4 regions of the Bradyrhizobium sp. USDA 4452 genome follow, and region 1 is predicted to be linked to each of the others. Evidence: predicted binding sites of a transcription regulator. Region 1 holds the regulator's gene; each other region holds the start of a gene.
What was found. The regulator HrcA, encoded in region 1, represses chaperone genes, less so after heat shock. The targets are predictions, from matches to a motif close to GTTAGCACTCNCNNNNNGNGAGTGCTAAC.
Positions count from the first base shown of each region.

Region 2: the regulator HrcA is predicted to act here: its motif matches at 2,050-2,078, upstream of ACVISU_RS14725 (co-chaperone GroES).
Region 3: the regulator HrcA is predicted to act here: its motif matches at 1,982-2,010, upstream of groES (co-chaperone GroES).
Region 4: the regulator HrcA is predicted to act here: its motif matches at 1,420-1,448, upstream of groES (co-chaperone GroES).

Region 1 covers NZ_JBSSGK010000001.1:4,441,831-4,446,006, reverse strand. Annotated here, with positions in the region: gene ACVISU_RS21355 (AraC family transcriptional regulator) at 1-229, shown strand, start outside; gene ACVISU_RS21350 (VOC family protein) at 298-723, shown strand; gene grpE (nucleotide exchange factor GrpE) at 769-1,374, opposite strand; gene hrcA (heat-inducible transcriptional repressor HrcA) at 1,539-2,627, opposite strand; gene rph (ribonuclease PH) at 2,835-3,548, shown strand; gene rdgB (RdgB/HAM1 family non-canonical purine NTP pyrophosphatase) at 3,560-4,176, shown strand, end outside.
Region 2 covers NZ_JBSSGK010000001.1:3,056,031-3,060,206, forward strand. Annotated here, with positions in the region: gene ACVISU_RS14715 (protein phosphatase CheZ) at 197-973, shown strand; gene ACVISU_RS14720 (hypothetical protein) at 1,335-1,853, opposite strand; gene ACVISU_RS14725 (co-chaperone GroES) at 2,185-2,481, shown strand; gene groL (chaperonin GroEL) at 2,685-4,176, shown strand, end outside.
Region 3 covers NZ_JBSSGK010000001.1:6,176,580-6,180,755, forward strand. Annotated here, with positions in the region: partial or broken gene ACVISU_RS29195 (3'-5' exonuclease) at 160-492, opposite strand; gene ACVISU_RS29200 (hypothetical protein) at 636-1,583, opposite strand; gene groES (co-chaperone GroES) at 2,053-2,367, shown strand; gene groL (chaperonin GroEL) at 2,453-4,102, shown strand.
Region 4 covers NZ_JBSSGK010000001.1:7,835,693-7,839,868, reverse strand. Annotated here, with positions in the region: gene ACVISU_RS36975 (cupin domain-containing protein) at 139-708, opposite strand; gene ACVISU_RS36970 (usg protein) at 809-1,099, opposite strand; gene groES (co-chaperone GroES) at 1,492-1,806, shown strand; gene groL (chaperonin GroEL) at 1,851-3,491, shown strand; gene ACVISU_RS36955 (GIY-YIG nuclease family protein) at 3,610-3,897, opposite strand; gene ACVISU_RS36950 (DUF3313 domain-containing protein) at 4,008-4,176, opposite strand, start outside.

The DNA.
Region 1 (4,176 bases):
CAAGCCGGTGGCGCGCATGATGCGCTTTCATCGGGCTTGCCGGCTTGCGCAGGCTGGCGCGGCCGACGGCTGGGCCGCAATTGCTGCCGAGAGCGGCTATGCCGATCAAGCCCATCTTGTGCGTGAATTCGTCGAGTTTGCCGGGGAATCACCGACCGCCTGGGCACGCCGCCTGACGTTGACCGACAGCCGGCTGTCCCATTCCGGCGAGCTGCAGCCCGACTGGTAACAAACCTTCAAGCCGAAGCCGCATTGCCTCGTGCAGAGTGGCGTCATCAGCCAACGAGGTGAGCCGCCATGACGCACGACATCGAACCGCCACGCATCTATCCGACCCTGCGCTGCAAGGACGCCGAGGCGATGATCGGCTGGCTCAAGGCCGTGATCGGATTCACCGAACACGTGGTCTATCGCGACGGCGGCGTGATCCACCACGCCGAGCTCGCCTACGGTTCCTCGATGCTGATGCTCGGCCAGAGCCGCGACGATGCCTATGGCAAAATAGTCGGCGATGTCGCCGGCCGCCGCACCGATTCAATCTACATCGCCGTCAACGATCCCGACGCCCTGTATGCGAAGGCTCGGGCGGCGAGAGCCAAAATCGAAATGGAACTACGTGACACGGATTATGGCAGCCGTGATTTCGCCTGCCGTGACCCGGAAGGAAATCTCTGGAGTTTCGGCACCTATTGGCCGAAGGCGCATGAGAAGCCGCTGCCGTGAAGCCACGACAGCGCGCTCACACTCTCGCAGTCAAAGTCGGTTGGATCAGACCGTGATGTCGGCGCTCGGAGCCGCCTTGGCGCCGCCCTTGGAGACGCCGACCAGCGCCGGACGCAGGATGCGCTCGCCGATCATGTAGCCGGCCTGCACGACCTGCACCACGGTGCCCGACGGCACCGAGGTGTCCGGCACCTCGAACATCGCCTGCTGGAAGTTCGGATCGAACTTCTCTCCGATCGGATCGAACTTCTTGACGCCGTTCTTCTCCAGCGCGTTGAGCAGCGACCGCTCGGTCAGCTCGACGCCTTCGATCAGCGCCTTCAGGCCGGGATCGGCCGCTTCCTTGGTCTCGGCCGGCACGGCGTCGAGCGCGCGCTGCAGATTGTCGGCGATATCGAGCACGTCGCGAGCGAAGCCGGTGATGCCGTAGATCTTGGCGTCGGCGACCTCGCGGCGGGTGCGCTGACGGAGATTCTCCATCTCGGCCAGTGTGCGCAGCGTCCGGTCCTTCGCCTCGGCGAGTTCCTTGGCCAGCGCCTCAGCCGATCCCACTTCGGGATCGTCAGGCATGATGTAGGGCTTCGAGACCACGGGCTCACCCGTCGGCGCCGAATTCTCGGTGTTGTCATTGGCCCGGTTCGGATCGGTCATGGCTTGCCTTCTCGAAAACTCGCGTCGGTTCAAATCTTGGGGATTGCTTGCCGGGATATCGTGCTTTGGGCGGCGAAAATCAAGCGCAACATGCCGCCTTCGGGAACAGGAACCTCCGACTTGGGTGACGAAAACCCGTCAAATGAAAGCGAAATGCACTCCGGTCAGCCGCCCAGCATCTTGCTGACGATGCGCGCGGCATAATCGACGGTCGGGATCACCCGCGCATAGTTCAATCGCGTCGGTCCGATCACGCCGAGGACGCCGACGATCCGGCCCTGGGCGTCGCCATAGGGCGCGATGATGGTGGAGGAACCCGACAGCGAGAACAGCTTGTTCTCCGAACCGATGAAGATCCGCACGCCCTCGCCGCGCTCGGCTCGGCCGAGCAGATCGATCACGCCGCGCTTGGTCTCGAGATCGTCGAACAGCGACTTGATGCGTTCGAGATCGTCGAGCGCATGCAGATCCTCGAGCAGGTTGGCGTGACCGCGCACGATCAGCTGGCGGTCCTCGCTCTCGCCGCCGGACCAGCTCGCGATGCCGGCCGCGACGACCTTCTGGGTGAGCTGATCGAGTTCGGCGCGGTTTTGCGCCAATGCCGTCTCGAGCTCGAGCCGCGCTTCGGCCAGCGTCCGGCCGCGGATTCGCGCGTTGAGGAAATTGGTTGCCTCCGTCAGGGCCGACGACGGAACACCGGGCGGCAGCGCCAGCACCCGGTTCTCGACCTGGCCGTCCTCGCCGACCAGCACGACCAGCGCCTTCTCCGGCTCCAGCCGCACGAATTCGATGTGCTTCAGCCGCGCATTCGACTTCTGCGTCAGCACCACCGCAGCCGCGCGGGTCAGCCCCGACAGTTGGGTCAACGCTTCGCCGAGCGCCGCCTCGACCGATTGCGCACGTCCGACGGCGGCGAGCTGGGTCTGGATCGATTGCCGCTCGGCCTCGGTGAGGTCGCCGACCTGCATCAGGGCGTCGACGAAGAAACGCAGGCCAAGCTCGGTCGGCAGCCGGCCGGCCGAGGTGTGCGGCGCATAGATCAGGCCGAGCTGCTCGAGATCCGACATCACATTGCGGACCGAGGCCGGCGACAGCGGTAATGCGATCAGGCGCGAGATGTTGCGCGAGCCGACCGGCTCGCCGGTCGCGAGATAGCTTTCGACGATTTGACGAAAAATGTCGCGCGACCGCTCGTTGAGCTGGGCGAGCCCGGCATGCGGCGCGATCAGGCCTATCGGATCGTGGTGAGTCACACTCCAGTCCCTCACAATTGCTGCCTAATTTGTCGATCCGGAAGGCCGGTGACAAGCATGCATTCGGCCCCCAGGTACCGGGCCACACCGGGGTCGAAAACCCCAGCCAAAACCCCGCCAAAACCCTTGGCAAGACCCTTGCCGCTGCCGCTTCCCCCTCCTACAAGCACGCCCAGCCTTAATCTCTCGGAATTCTGGAGGATTTCCATGCGGCCAAGCCGCCGTGCGCCCGATGAACTGCGTCCCGTGTCGCTGGAACGCGGCGTCGTCAAATATGCCGAGGGTTCCTGCATGGTGAAGTTCGGCGACACCCACGTACTGGTGACCGCCACGCTGGAAGAGCGGCTGCCGCCATGGCTGAAGGGCCAGGGCCGCGGCTGGGTCACCGCCGAATACGGCATGCTGCCGCGCGCCACCCTGGAACGCACCCGCCGCGAGGCCTCCGCCGGCAAGCAGGGCGGCCGCACGGTCGAGATCCAGCGGCTGATCGGCCGCTCGCTGCGCGCCGCCGTCGACCTCGAGGCGCTCGGCGAGCGCCAGATCACGGTCGATTGCGACGTCATCCAGGCCGATGGCGGCACCCGCACCGCCTCGATCACCGGTGCCTGGGTGGCGCTGGCCGACTGCATCAACTGGATGAAGACCCGCAACATGCTGAAGACCAACGTGTTGCGCGACAACGTGGCGGCGATCTCCTGCGGCATCTACCAGGGCACGCCGGTGCTCGATCTCGACTATGCCGAGGACTCCGAGGCCGACACCGACGCCAATTTCGTCATGACCGGCGACGGCCGCATCATCGAGGTGCAGGGCACCGCCGAGAAGACGCCGTTCTCGCAGGACGAATTCCTGGCGCTGATGGCCCTGGCGCGCAAAGGTGTCGCGCGTCTGGTCGACTTGCAAAAGATCGCGGTGGCGTAGTCAGATTGGCCATGCATCGCCGAATCACCGGAAGGCTCGTGATCGCCACCCATAATCCCGGCAAGCTTGCCGAGATGCGGGAACTGCTGGCGCCGCATGGCGTCGAGGCGTTGTCGGCCGGCGATCTCGGCCTCGCCGAGCCCGAGGAGACCGGCGACACCTTTCGCGCCAATGCCGCGATCAAGGCCATCGCCGCGGCAAAGGCGACGGGACTGCCGGCCTTCGCCGACGATTCCGGCCTCGTGGTCGACGCGCTCGACGGCGCACCCGGGATCTACTCGGCGCGCTGGGCGGGCGACGGCAAGGATTTCATGGCGGCGATGACGCGGATCGAGCGCCTGCTGCAAGAACGCGGTGCCACGACGCCGGAGCAACGCAAGGCGCACTTCGTCTCAGCGCTGTGCGTGGCCTGGCCCGACGATCACCTCGAAGAGGTCGAGGCCCGGGTCGACGGAACCCTGGTCTGGCCGCCGCGCGGCACCGCCGGATTCGGCTATGATCCGGCGTTCCTGCCCGACGGATACACGCGGACCTTCGGCGAGATGAGCAGCATCGAGAAGCACGGCCTGCCGCCGCTCGGACTCGGCCTGTCGCATCGCGCGCGCGCCTTCGTGAAGCTCGCGGAGAT
Region 2 (4,176 bases), 1.4 Mb from region 1:
GTTTCGATTCACCATCTCGACACTGCGGCGCGGTTTTGCCTGACAGCGTTTATTTTGCGTGAACGCCGCGGCGACATGGTTAATCGCCGGTATCGCAGCGGTTGCGCACGGGCGGCGCAAACTGTTCCCGCGTGAACCTGACGTTAAATCACCTCTCGCTAGAACGGACGGCAGTGAAGGGGCGGGAATGAAAATCATGTCAGTGAAGCGCAAGCGTTTTCGTGTCGAGCAGGCGATGGGCGAAGTCGTGATGCCGGAGCCGGAAGTTGCCGGCAGCGCCGAGCTCGGTCCGATGCATCGGGAGATCATGGCGGAGCTTCGCTCGATCCGCGCCCAGATGGCCGCGACGCCGGCGCAGCGCACCGGCGACAGCGTCGATGCCGCGGTCGCCCGCGAAGTCGCCGAGACGCACGCACTGCTCGAGACCTACCGCGCGCAGGTCGAACAATGCGAGAAGCTCAAGGTCGAGCTCGACCTGATCCACGACGCGATCAGCCGCACCAAACGCGAGATCGCCGTGCTGCACGGCAAGAGCTTCAACGGCGAGGAGATGGCCAAGGTCAATGGCGAGCTCGGCGCCGTGGTCGGCGGCACCGAACAGGCCACCCAGCTGATCCTCGAGGCGGTGGAGGCGATCGACCAGGCCGCGACCGCGCTCGCCAACAACGTCACGCCCGATCAGCAGAAGCGGCTCAGCGAAGATATTCAGGAGCGCGTGGTCTCGATCTTCGAGGCCTGCAACTTTCAGGACCTCACCGGCCAGCGCATCAGCAAGGTGATGCAGACGATGAAGTTCATCGAACAGCACATCAACGAGATGATGAACATCTGGGGCGGCGTCGACGCCATCAAGTCGCATGCGACGCCGATCGTCGACACCCGCGAGGGCGACGCCCGCCTGCTCAACGGCCCGAAGCTCGACGGCGACGCCGGCCACGCCTCGCAGGACGACATCGACGCAATGTTCAATTGAGGCTTGTCGAACGAGAACGAAAAGCGTCGGCCTCAAGGGCCGGCGTTTTTGTTTGGGCCACAGCCTGTCCGGCCGTCATTGCGAGCGAAGCGAAGCAATCCATCGTTCCGCACATGCGGCAGGATGGATTGCTTCGTCGCTTTGCTCCTCGCAATGACCGCCCGTTCCCTCCTCCCCTGTGGGAGAAGGTGGCGCGAAGCGCCGGATGAGGGGTTGTCTCGGCGTTTTCGGACCAGAGTGGGACTCGCGGAGAGAGACCCTCACCCGGATTGCATCTGACGATGCAATCCGACCTCTCCCACAGGGGGATTGGTGCACCGCCTGCGGGGCGCTAGATCCGTAGATAGCTCGAAGCCCGCCGTTACGCCCTCGGGGCGCAGCGGACATAGACCATGTTGCCGTAGCGGGTGGCGGCGTCCTTGTCGACGAAGCGGGTGATCATGACCCGGCCGTCGAACGAGAGGATCTCACGGTCCTGCTCGCCGGGCACAGGTCCGGGCGGGCCGATATAGTTCTTGCCGCTGGGGGAACCCTTCAGCCGCAGTTCCTGCGGGGTGGCCTGGTCGGCCAGATGCATGATGACGCCGCCGTTCTGGCCCGCGCCGATCACGTAAGGCTGCTTGCACTGGCCGCGCGCGGCGGCCTCGGTGCGGGCGCGGTCGGCGGGATTCTGGAACGAGGCGAGGCCCCAGCGGCCGACGATCTCGTCGGCGCGGATGCTCGCCGGCATCTCCGGGGCCACCCCCGGCTCGACCGGCCCCGGTTCGGGATTCGACGACAGCGACGGCAGGCTCATGCTGCCGCACGCCCCCAAAAGCGTCGTCAGCGCCGAGACAGCCGCGAACCGTGCGACCAATCGCGCGTTGAGTGACCTGATCATATGCATCCCCCGAACTATCTCCCGGCCGCACCCGTCATGCAGCCAAGCGTAAAACTTAAGGCGGAGCAATGACGTCTGACAAAATTACGTCATCGCTACGATTTGGTTTCCGGTCCACCATCCTATATTGGCCTCACCAAGGCCTTAACCCGTTTGCTTGACAGAAACTGCGCCAAGCCATATTTCCCGGCGCACAATTAGCACTCTTGCACCACGATTGCTAAATGCGCCGGGCGTCCTGCCTGGCGCCGACCGGGCCGGTATTCAACGCCGGTCTCGATGAACCGGACCTGAAACCGAGCCTCCAAGAGGACCTTCAAGAGGAAACGTCATGGCTAAATCCACCTTCCGCCCACTGCATGACCGCGTCGTGGTCAAGCGTATCGATGCCGAGGAGAAGTCCAAGGGCGGCATCATCATTCCGGACTCGGCCAAGGAGAAGCCGTCCCAAGGCGAGATCGTCGCCGTCGGCCCGGGGGGCCGGGACGAGGCCGGCAAGCTGATCCCGATCGACCTCAAGGTCGGCGACCGCGTGCTGTTCGGCAAGTGGTCGGGCACCGAGGTCAAGCTCGACAACCAGGAGCTCCTGATCATGAAGGAGTCCGACATCATGGGCGTGCTGGCGTAAGCGCCAGCATCTCCGAGGGCCGCCGCGCCCTCAGCTGTCATGCCCGGGCTTGACCCGGGCATCCATCACGCTTCCGAAGAATCTTACCAAAACGATGGATCGCCGGGTCACCTAGCACGAAGACGCACTTCGTGCTTTTGCCCGGCGATGACGAGCGTCAACAGACGGCAAGCAATTCACAGACATTCCAGGAGTTCAAATCAATGGCTGCCAAGGACGTAAAATTCGCCGGAGACGCCCGCGACCGCATGCTGCGCGGTGTCGACGTGCTCGCCAATGCCGTGAAGGTGACGCTCGGCCCGAAGGGCCGCAACGTCGTCATCGAGAAGAGCTTCGGCGCGCCCCGCATCACCAAGGACGGCGTCACCGTCGCCAAGGAGATCGAGCTCGACGACAAGTTCGAGAACATGGGCGCGCAGATGCTGCGCGAGGTCGCTTCCAAGACCAACGACACCGCCGGCGACGGCACCACCACCGCGACCGTGCTGGCGCAGGCCATCGTCCGCGAGGGCGCCAAGTCGGTCGCCGCCGGCATGAACCCGATGGATCTCAAGCGCGGCATCGACACCGCGGTCGCCGCCGTGATCAAGGACATCGAGAAGCGCGCCAAGGCGGTCGCCTCCTCCTCCGAAGTCGCCCAGGTCGGCACCATCTCCGCCAATGGCGATGCCGCCATCGGCAAGATGATCGCGCAGGCGATGCAGAAGGTCGGCAACGAGGGCGTCATCACCGTCGAGGAGAACAAGTCGCTCGAGACCGAGGTCGACATCGTCGAGGGCATGAAGTTCGACCGCGGCTACCTGTCGCCCTACTTCATCACCAACGCCGAGAAGATGACCGCCGAGCTCGAGGATGCCTACATCCTGCTGCACGAGAAGAAGCTGACCGGCCTGCAGTCGATGCTGCCGGTGCTGGAAGCGGTGGTGCAGTCGGGCCGTCCGCTCTTGATTCTCGCCGAGGACGTCGAGGGCGAGGCGCTGGCGACGCTGGTGGTCAACCGCCTGCGCGGCGGCCTCAAGGTCGCCGCCGTCAAGGCGCCGGGCTTCGGCGATCGCCGCAAGGCGATGCTGGAGGACATCGCGATCCTGACCGGCGGTCAGCTGATCTCCGACGACCTCGGCATGAAGCTCGAGAACGTCACGGTCAACATGCTGGGCCGTGCCGGCAAGATCGTGATCGACAAGGAGAACACCACGATCGTCAAGGGCGCCGGCAAGAAGAAGGACATCGACGCCCGCGTTGGCCAGATCAAGGCGCAGATCGAGGAAACCACCTCGGACTACGACCGTGAGAAGCTGCAGGAGCGTCTTGCCAAGCTCGCCGGCGGCGTTGCCGTCATCAAGGTCGGCGGCGCGACCGAGGTCGAGGTCAAGGAGAAGAAGGACCGTGTCGAGGACGCGCTGAACGCGACCCGCGCTGCGGTGCAGGAAGGCATCGTGCCGGGCGGCGGCGTTGCGCTGCTGCGCGCCAAGAAGGCGGTCGGCCGTCTCACCAACCCGAATGCCGACGTCCAGGCCGGCATCAACATCGTGCTCAAGGCACTCGAAGCTCCGGTCCGCCAGATCTCGGAGAACGCCGGCGTCGAGGGCTCGATCGTGGTCGGCAAGATCCTCGAGAACAAGTCGGAGACCTTCGGCTTCGACGCCCAGACCGAGGACTATGTCGACATGGTCGACAAGGGCATCATCGACCCCG
Region 3 (4,176 bases), 1.7 Mb from region 1:
CAAGACGCTCGTGGGAAATTCGCCGCTCGAACCGAAATGTCCGAAGCGTACCAAGCGATCGTTGAGCGATACAGCAGCCGTCGACGGCGGCGCTCGGCATGCAGCCTCATCTTTTCAGGACCTGGCGAGGGTTTCGTCAAGCTGCAGTCAAGCCCGTTCTCAGCGCCACATGCCGCGCATTCGGGCACCGATGTCGATCCGAGGACCTCGGCCAGCACCGCGCGCGGCCGCCGCAGCCGACATACTGGGCCAATTCGTCCTCTCGAACAGATTTAGCCGCTTCTCCGGAATGAAGCGGGTCCGTGACGCATAGACGTGACGGTCTCCTTGGGAATGCTGTCCGTGCGTGAAGAAGCGCTGCGGCACGACCAAGTGGAGGTGATCCTTCGCCCGCGTCATCGCGACGTACAGCAGTCGACGCTCTTCCTCGAGTTCAGCGGAGGTGCCGGCACCCAAATCTGAAGGCATGCAGCCGTCAACCACGTTGAGTGAATTTGCGTCGTTGCACTTTTCGCCGGGCCGGTCGTTCGCGATGGCCGAACGGGGAGGCGGCTTCTCGCTGCAATTCGGCCGCGGCGATCGGAAGAATTCCGGAGAGGGCAGCAGGTCTGCGGCCGACAAGCGGCCTTAGCCAATCATTCCTGGTCAATGAATCGACCGTGTTTCGTCAAGGCGGGAATCAAAACACTGTCGGCGAACTTACAGCCCGTCGATAGAATCGGTTTTTGGCCAGTTTTCTTGGCTTCTTCTGGAGCGTGGCCATCCCCGGCAGCGAGGCGAACTACCATGGGCGCGTATCCTGGCTCCCACGCTTGCGCGGAAGGAAAGTTGGTCCGGAGGCTACAGAGAATGGCCATGCCGGCATGATCGAGGTCGCCCCAGAAGGCTGCGTCGACGTCGATGTCGCTGTAGAAGGCCGCGTCGAAGGCCTCTAACTCGGTTGCAGCAGAGACAGCGTCCAGACAATAGAACGCCCTAGAGCCGGACGATTTTCGCATCCGTCCGGCCGTTCCCATGAAGCCGCTAGAATAGATCAAGGCAGCGCCGGCATAGGGAGTGAATCGTCCATGCGTGAGCGCTTCTCTGGCGTCGCGGATCGCGCGCTCGAATGACGCCTTGTTCTCGATGAACAGTATCCAGGAAAAAGCTCCCGAAAAATAAATGTTCAGATGGATCGGCTGAGCGGGGTAGGGACATTCCGCCATTCCAAGCAAAGCCGCAATGAGGTCGGACCGGTTGTCGAGGACCTTCGATAGTCCCCAGAACGTTCGGCTTGATACCTCCCGCAAATGTAGGCTTTCTCGTTCATCGTATAGGGCGCGGATCGAGATCAGACGACCGAAGACGTCGACTGCGGATCGTCCCGGGATGGAGATGGGAAGATCGCCAATGGCGTTCTTGATATCGTCACCGAGCTCGCTGGATCGGACCAGAGAGCGCCATTCCTCCGAATACTTCAGGCCAGGCCGTGGCCGGCTATAGAAGGTGCGAAGGCGACGGTCGGCAGAAGTTCGCAGCGCACGAAAGGCTGTTAAGAGACGGAAGGTCTGTGCGACCTCGTCAGAGCTGTTCTTAGTCGACAAGGGAGCTCCATACTCGACTAAAGCTTAGATCGCCCGATCCCAAATGCAAACAGGGAGTTAATCGTAACAATACGGACAGGACATGGATGAGGGTAGCCGCGGGAAATGTGACGTTGCGTCACTCGGTGGCCAAGCGGGGTTTTGATCACGTCGCGAGGCTCCGGAAGGTAAGGCGCCGAATCCTTCACCGCGAGCACGACTGGAGAGCAGGGGGTAGGCGGCGGCAGGTCGATGCGCGAAGGCTGGAACTCCGTCTTGCGCGAGCCGGCTGCCGACATCGTTCGGATATTCGAAGCCGACGCGCGCCATGTACCGGGTCGCATTCGACGTGAGCTGCATTTTTCTGCCAGAGTCCCTTGCTCCCGCAAAAATCCAATCCTATTTCAGCTCGGCCCGTGATTAGCACTCGCGGGAATCGATTGCTAATACCTGAAAATCCTCAAATCGTGCAAATGCTTAGGAGGGCTGCATGAAATTCCGTCCACTTCACGACCGCGTCGTGGTCAAGCGCATCGACGCCGAAGAGAAGACCGCGGGTGGCATCATCATTCCGGACAGTGCCAAGGAGAAGCCGTCGCAGGGCGAAGTCGTCGCCGTTGGCCCCGGCGGCCGCGACGAGAGCGGCAAACTGACCCCGATCGACGTCAAGGTCGGCGACCGCGTCCTGTTCGGCAAGTGGTCGGGCACCGAGGTCAAGATCGACGGCGAAGACCTGCTGATCATGAAGGAAAGCGACATCATGGGCGTGCTCGACGTCCCCGCTTCCAAGAAGAAAGCCGCCTAACCAACCGCTCGCACCGCTCACCCCTGAGGAGCGCCTGCCGGGCGCCTCGCCAAGGGTGGGACCAAGACAACTCAGGGAAACCAATATGTCAGCCAAAGAAGTCAAATTCGGCGTAGACGCACGCGACCGCATGTTGCGTGGTGTCGACATCCTCGCCAACGCGGTGAAGGTCACTCTCGGTCCGAAGGGCCGCAACGTGGTGCTCGACAAGTCGTTCGGCGCTCCCCGCATTACCAAGGACGGCGTCACCGTCGCCAAGGAGATCGAGCTCGACGACAAGTTCGAGAACATGGGCGCCCAGATGGTGCGCGAAGTCGCCTCCAAGTCCGCTGACGCGGCCGGCGACGGCACCACCACCGCCACCGTGCTCGCGGCTGCGATCGTCCGCGAGGGCGCCAAGTCGGTCGCCGCCGGCATGAACCCGATGGATCTGAAGCGCGGTATCGACCTCGCGGTCGAGGCCGTCGTGGCCGACCTCCAGAAGAACTCGAAGAAGGTCACCTCGAACGAGGAGATCGCCCAGGTTGGCACCATTTCGGCCAACGGCGATGCCGAGATCGGCAAGTTCCTCGCCGACGCCATGAAGAAGGTCGGCAACGAGGGCGTGATCACGGTCGAGGAAGCCAAGTCGCTCGAAACCGAACTCGACGTCGTCGAGGGCATGCAGTTCGACCGCGGCTACATCTCGCCCTACTTCGTGACCAACGCCGACAAGATGCGCGTTGAGATGGACGACGCCTACATCCTCATCAACGAGAAGAAGCTCTCCTCGCTGAACGAGCTGCTGCCGCTGCTCGAGGCCGTGGTGCAGACCGGCAAGCCGCTGGTCATCGTCGCTGAAGACGTCGAAGGCGAAGCGCTCGCCACCCTCGTCGTCAACCGCCTGCGTGGCGGCCTGAAGGTCGCGGCCGTCAAGGCTCCGGGCTTCGGCGATCGCCGCAAGGCCATGCTGCAGGACATCGCGATCCTGACCGGCGGCCAGGCGATCTCGGAAGACCTCGGCATCAAGCTCGAGAACGTCACCCTCAACATGCTCGGTCGCGCCAAGAAGGTGATGATCGACAAGGAAAACACCACGATCGTCAACGGCGCCGGCAAGAAGGCCGACATCGAGGCGCGGGTCACCCAGATCAAGGCGCAGATCGAGGAGACCACCTCGGACTACGACCGTGAGAAGCTGCAGGAGCGTCTCGCCAAGCTCGCGGGCGGCGTCGCGGTGATCCGCGTCGGCGGCGCGACCGAGGTCGAGGTGAAGGAGCGCAAGGATCGCGTTGATGACGCGATGCATGCGACCCGCGCGGCGGTCGAGGAAGGTATCGTCCCAGGCGGCGGCGTCGCTCTGCTCCGTGCCGCCGAACAGCTCAAGGGCCTGCGCACCAAGAACGACGACCAGAAGACCGGCGTCGAGATCGTACGCAAGGCGCTGTCCGCGCCGGCCCGCCAGATCGCGATCAACGCCGGTGAAGACGGTTCCGTGATCGTCGGCAAGATCCTCGAGAAGGAACAGTACGCCTACGGTTTCGACTCGCAGACTGGCGAGTACGGCAACCTGGTGTCCAAGGGCATCATCGACCCGACCAAGGTCGTGCGCACGGCGATCCAGAACGCCTCCTCCGTGGCGGCGCTGCTGATCACCACCGAGGCCATGGTCGCCGAGCTGCCGAAGAAAGCCGCAGCCGGCCCGGCCATGCCCCCGGGCGGCGGCATGGGCGGCATGGGAGGCATGGACTTCTGATCCAGCCGCATCGAAGAATACGAGAATTACAGAACCCCGGCACCAATGCCGGGGTTTTTCCTTGTCGCCGCGTT
Region 4 (4,176 bases), 3.4 Mb from region 1:
CGCAATCCGGGGCGGTGCTGACCGTGTGCGTGAATCCCGGATTTCGCTTCGCTACATCCGGGCTACGATACGTTTTCTTCGTCATTCCGGGGCGGCGCCAACGGGTCGCGCGAACGCGCGCCCCGGAATGACAGAAAGCTACGCCTTCAACTCCACCGTCTTGAACTCGGCCGGCAGGATCACCTCCAGCAGTTCGACGTCGTCGGAATAATCCAAAATCATGTGCCGGATGCGCGGCGGCTGGGTCCAGGCGCTGCCTTCTCGCATCAGCGTCTCGCCTTCGCCTTCCATGTAGGTCTTCACCCAGCCCTTGAGCACATAAACCATCTGGAAGTCGACGTCGTGGAAGTGCAGCTTCGAGACTTCATCCGGATTGCACGGTCCCTGCAGCCGGATGACATGCGCCTGCGCGAGGCCATGAGAGGCTGCGGCGATACCGAGGTCGCGGTACTTGGCGTAGGCACGCAGCCCGTCGGCCTTGAAATCCTCTTCGCGGTGATGGCTGATCGCGACGCGCTGCTTCGGCCGCGCCTTGGTTGTCGCCTTGGTTGCCGCCTTGGCCGCGCTCTTCCTGGCCGCCGAAACGCGGCCTTTCGACTTGATGGTCTTGCGCGCGGACGATTTTTTTTTGGCGCCGGCGCCAAGCCCCGACCATTTCTTCTTCACCGCGGTCTTGGCTGCGGATCTCGATGCCGTCTTCTTGGCCATTGTTCGCCTCCCGTCTTCTTGCGACGGCGAAGGCTAACACAAGTCGCGCTGCGCGAAGTGGGCAAAGGCGCGCACCGCGCGCCCTGCCCGCCCGAGCGGATCAATGCAGCCGGAACACGCCGTCGACGGCGCGCAGTTCGGCCGGCTTGACCAGCTTGGAATGCGCCACCGTCACCGAAAACAGCGGGCCTTCGAGCTTCTGCTGCCAGAAGCTGAGGAAATCCTGCAACGCCGGAAATTTCGGAAACAGGTCGTAGTTCTGCCAGACATAGGTCTGCAGCAACGAGGGGTGATCCGGCATCCGATAAAGGATTTGCGCCGTCGTCAGCCCATACCCCAGCAACTGCTTCCGGAAATCGTCGGAAACACCCCCACCAACTCGCGAGTCCATGCCAACCTCCTGTGACGGAGCGCATTCACGTGGTGGCCAACCTCCCCGCCGGACCACCGGGCAATGGATGCGCTCACATGAGAGAAATGTGACGCACGCGACTAACCCATCACAAGCCCAAATGTTTAATAGGTTGTTGAAATTTCTTGCGTTAGCAGCAACTTACCGCATCTGCTAATAGCCGCAGTGCCCCTCGGTGCGGCATTAAGGATGCCGAAATGATCTCGGCATGTTTTGGCAGCCGTCATCCGCGAGTGCCAATTTTTCTGCTAGAGGCACTTGCCCGCCGCCAAGGCTTGACCTATCTCCTTCGCAACCAGCCTGGCACTCGCCGGGCTGGACTGCTAACACTCCAAAAATCTACAGCATCCGCAAATATTTAGGAGGACTGCATGCAATTCCGTCCGCTTCACGACCGCGTCGTGGTCAAGCGCATCGACGCCGAAGAGAAGACTGCTGGCGGCATCATCATTCCGGACAGCGCCAAGGAAAAGCCCTCGCAGGGCGAAGTCATCGCCGTCGGCCCGGGCGGCCGCGATGAAGCCGGCAAGCTGATCCCCATCGACGTCAAGGTCGGCGACCGTGTCCTGTTCGGCAAGTGGTCCGGCACCGAGGTCAAGATCGACGGCGAAGACCTGCTGATCATGAAGGAAAGCGACATCATGGGCGTGCTCGACGTCCCCGCTTCCAAGAAGAAGGCGGCCTAAGCGCCTCCCTCCCTCCCAGGTAAACCTCTCAAGGAAAAACTCAGATGGCAGCTAAAGAAGTCAAATTCTCCGTCGAGGCGCGCGACAAGATGCTGCGCGGCGTCGACGTTCTCGCCAACGCGGTGAAGGTCACGCTCGGTCCGAAGGGCCGCAACGTGGTGCTCGAAAAGTCGTTCGGCGCTCCCCGCATCACCAAGGACGGCGTCACCGTCGCCAAGGAGATCGAGCTCGAGGACAAGTTCGAGAACATGGGCGCCCAGATGGTGCGCGAAGTCGCCTCCAAGTCCGCTGACGCGGCCGGCGACGGCACCACCACGGCGACCGTGCTCGCCCAGGCGATCGTGAAGGAAGGCGCCAAGTCGGTCGCCGCCGGCATGAACCCGATGGATCTGAAGCGCGGTATCGACCTCGCGGTCGAAGCCGTCGTTGCGGACCTCCAGAAGAACTCGAAGAAGGTCACCTCGAACGAGGAGATCGCCCAGGTCGGCACCATTTCGGCCAACGGCGATGCCGAGATCGGCAAGTTCCTCGCCGACGCCATGAAGAAGGTCGGCAACGAGGGCGTGATCACGGTCGAGGAAGCCAAGTCGCTCGAGACCGAGCTCGACGTCGTCGAGGGCATGCAGTTCGACCGCGGCTACATCTCGCCCTACTTCGTCACCAACGCCGACAAGATGCGCGTTGAGATGGACGACGCCTACATCCTGATCAACGAGAAGAAGCTCTCCTCGCTGAACGAGCTGCTGCCGCTGCTCGAGGCCGTGGTGCAGACCGGCAAGCCGCTGGTGATCGTCGCTGAGGACGTCGAAGGCGAAGCCCTCGCCACCCTCGTCGTCAACCGCCTGCGTGGCGGCCTGAAGGTCGCGGCCGTCAAGGCTCCGGGCTTCGGCGATCGCCGCAAGGCCATGCTGCAGGACATCGCGATCCTGACCGGCGGCCAGGCCATCTCGGAAGACCTCGGCATCAAGCTCGAGAACGTCACGCTGCAGATGCTCGGTCGCGCCAAGAAGGTGATGATCGACAAGGAAAACACCACGATCGTCAACGGCGCCGGCAAGAAGGCCGACATCGACGCCCGCGTTGCCCAGATCAAGGCGCAGATCGAGGAGACCACCTCGGACTACGACCGTGAGAAGCTGCAGGAGCGTCTCGCCAAGCTCGCAGGCGGCGTCGCGGTGATCCGCGTCGGCGGCGCGACCGAAGTCGAGGTGAAGGAGCGCAAGGATCGCGTTGATGACGCGATGCACGCGACCCGCGCGGCAGTCGAGGAAGGCATCGTCCCGGGCGGCGGCGTCGCCCTGCTCCGTGCTTCCGAGCAGCTCAAGGGCCTGCGCACCAAGAACGACGACCAGAAGACCGGCGTCGAGATCGTGCGCAAGGCGCTGTCGGCTCCGGCTCGCCAGATCGCGATCAACGCCGGTGAAGACGGCTCCGTCATCGTCGGCAAGATCCTGGAGAACAAGGCCTACAACCACGGCTTCGACTCCCAGACCGGCGACTATGCCGACCTCGTCAAGAAGGGCATCATCGACCCGACCAAGGTCGTCCGTACCGCGATCCAGAACGCTGCCTCGGTTGCCGCGCTCCTGATCACCACGGAAGCCATGGTTGCCGAGCTGCCGAAGAAGAACGCCGGCGGCCCCGCGATGCCTCCGGGCGGCGGCATGGGCGGCATGGACTTCTAAGTCCAGCCTCTCAAGGCAATTTGCGAATGCGAAACCCCGGCAGCGATGCCGGGGCTTTTGTTTGTGTCGTCATTCCGGGGCACGCGAAGCGTGAGCCCGGAATCCATAACCACGAATGTCAGTTGGATATTCCCGGAAAGAGATCGACCCACCCGGGATTTTGCTCTTCAATCAGCCGCACCTTCCAATCGCGCCGCCATTTCTTCAGTTCTTTCTCCCGTGTGATCGCGGTGGCCGCGTCGTCGTAGATTTCAAACCAGACCAGCTTGTTGACCCCGTATCGTGACGTGAACCCGGGAGCCGCTTTGGTTCGGTGCTCGTGGACGCGACGCACGATGTCGTTCGTCACACCCAGATAGCGGGTGCCGTGCTTCCTGCTGGCAAGGAGATAGACGTAGTAGGCCATCTCGACAGCCGTGGTTATGGATTCCGGGCTCGGCGCTACGCGCCGCCCCGGAATGACGAAGGATAGTTTTCCGGGACGCGTCGCTCAATACGTTGCCGCAGTCTTGCCTATCACTCCACCTTCGCCGCAACCGGTCCCTTGTCGGTCCAGTCCGGCGGCACGCCGGCGCTGTCGCCGACCATGCCGATGAGACCGGGCGCACGCCCGAACGCTTCGCACGCCGGATATTTCGGCGCGCCGCCGAGCAGGAAGCCGAGCCGCTGCATCGAGGGTATCGAG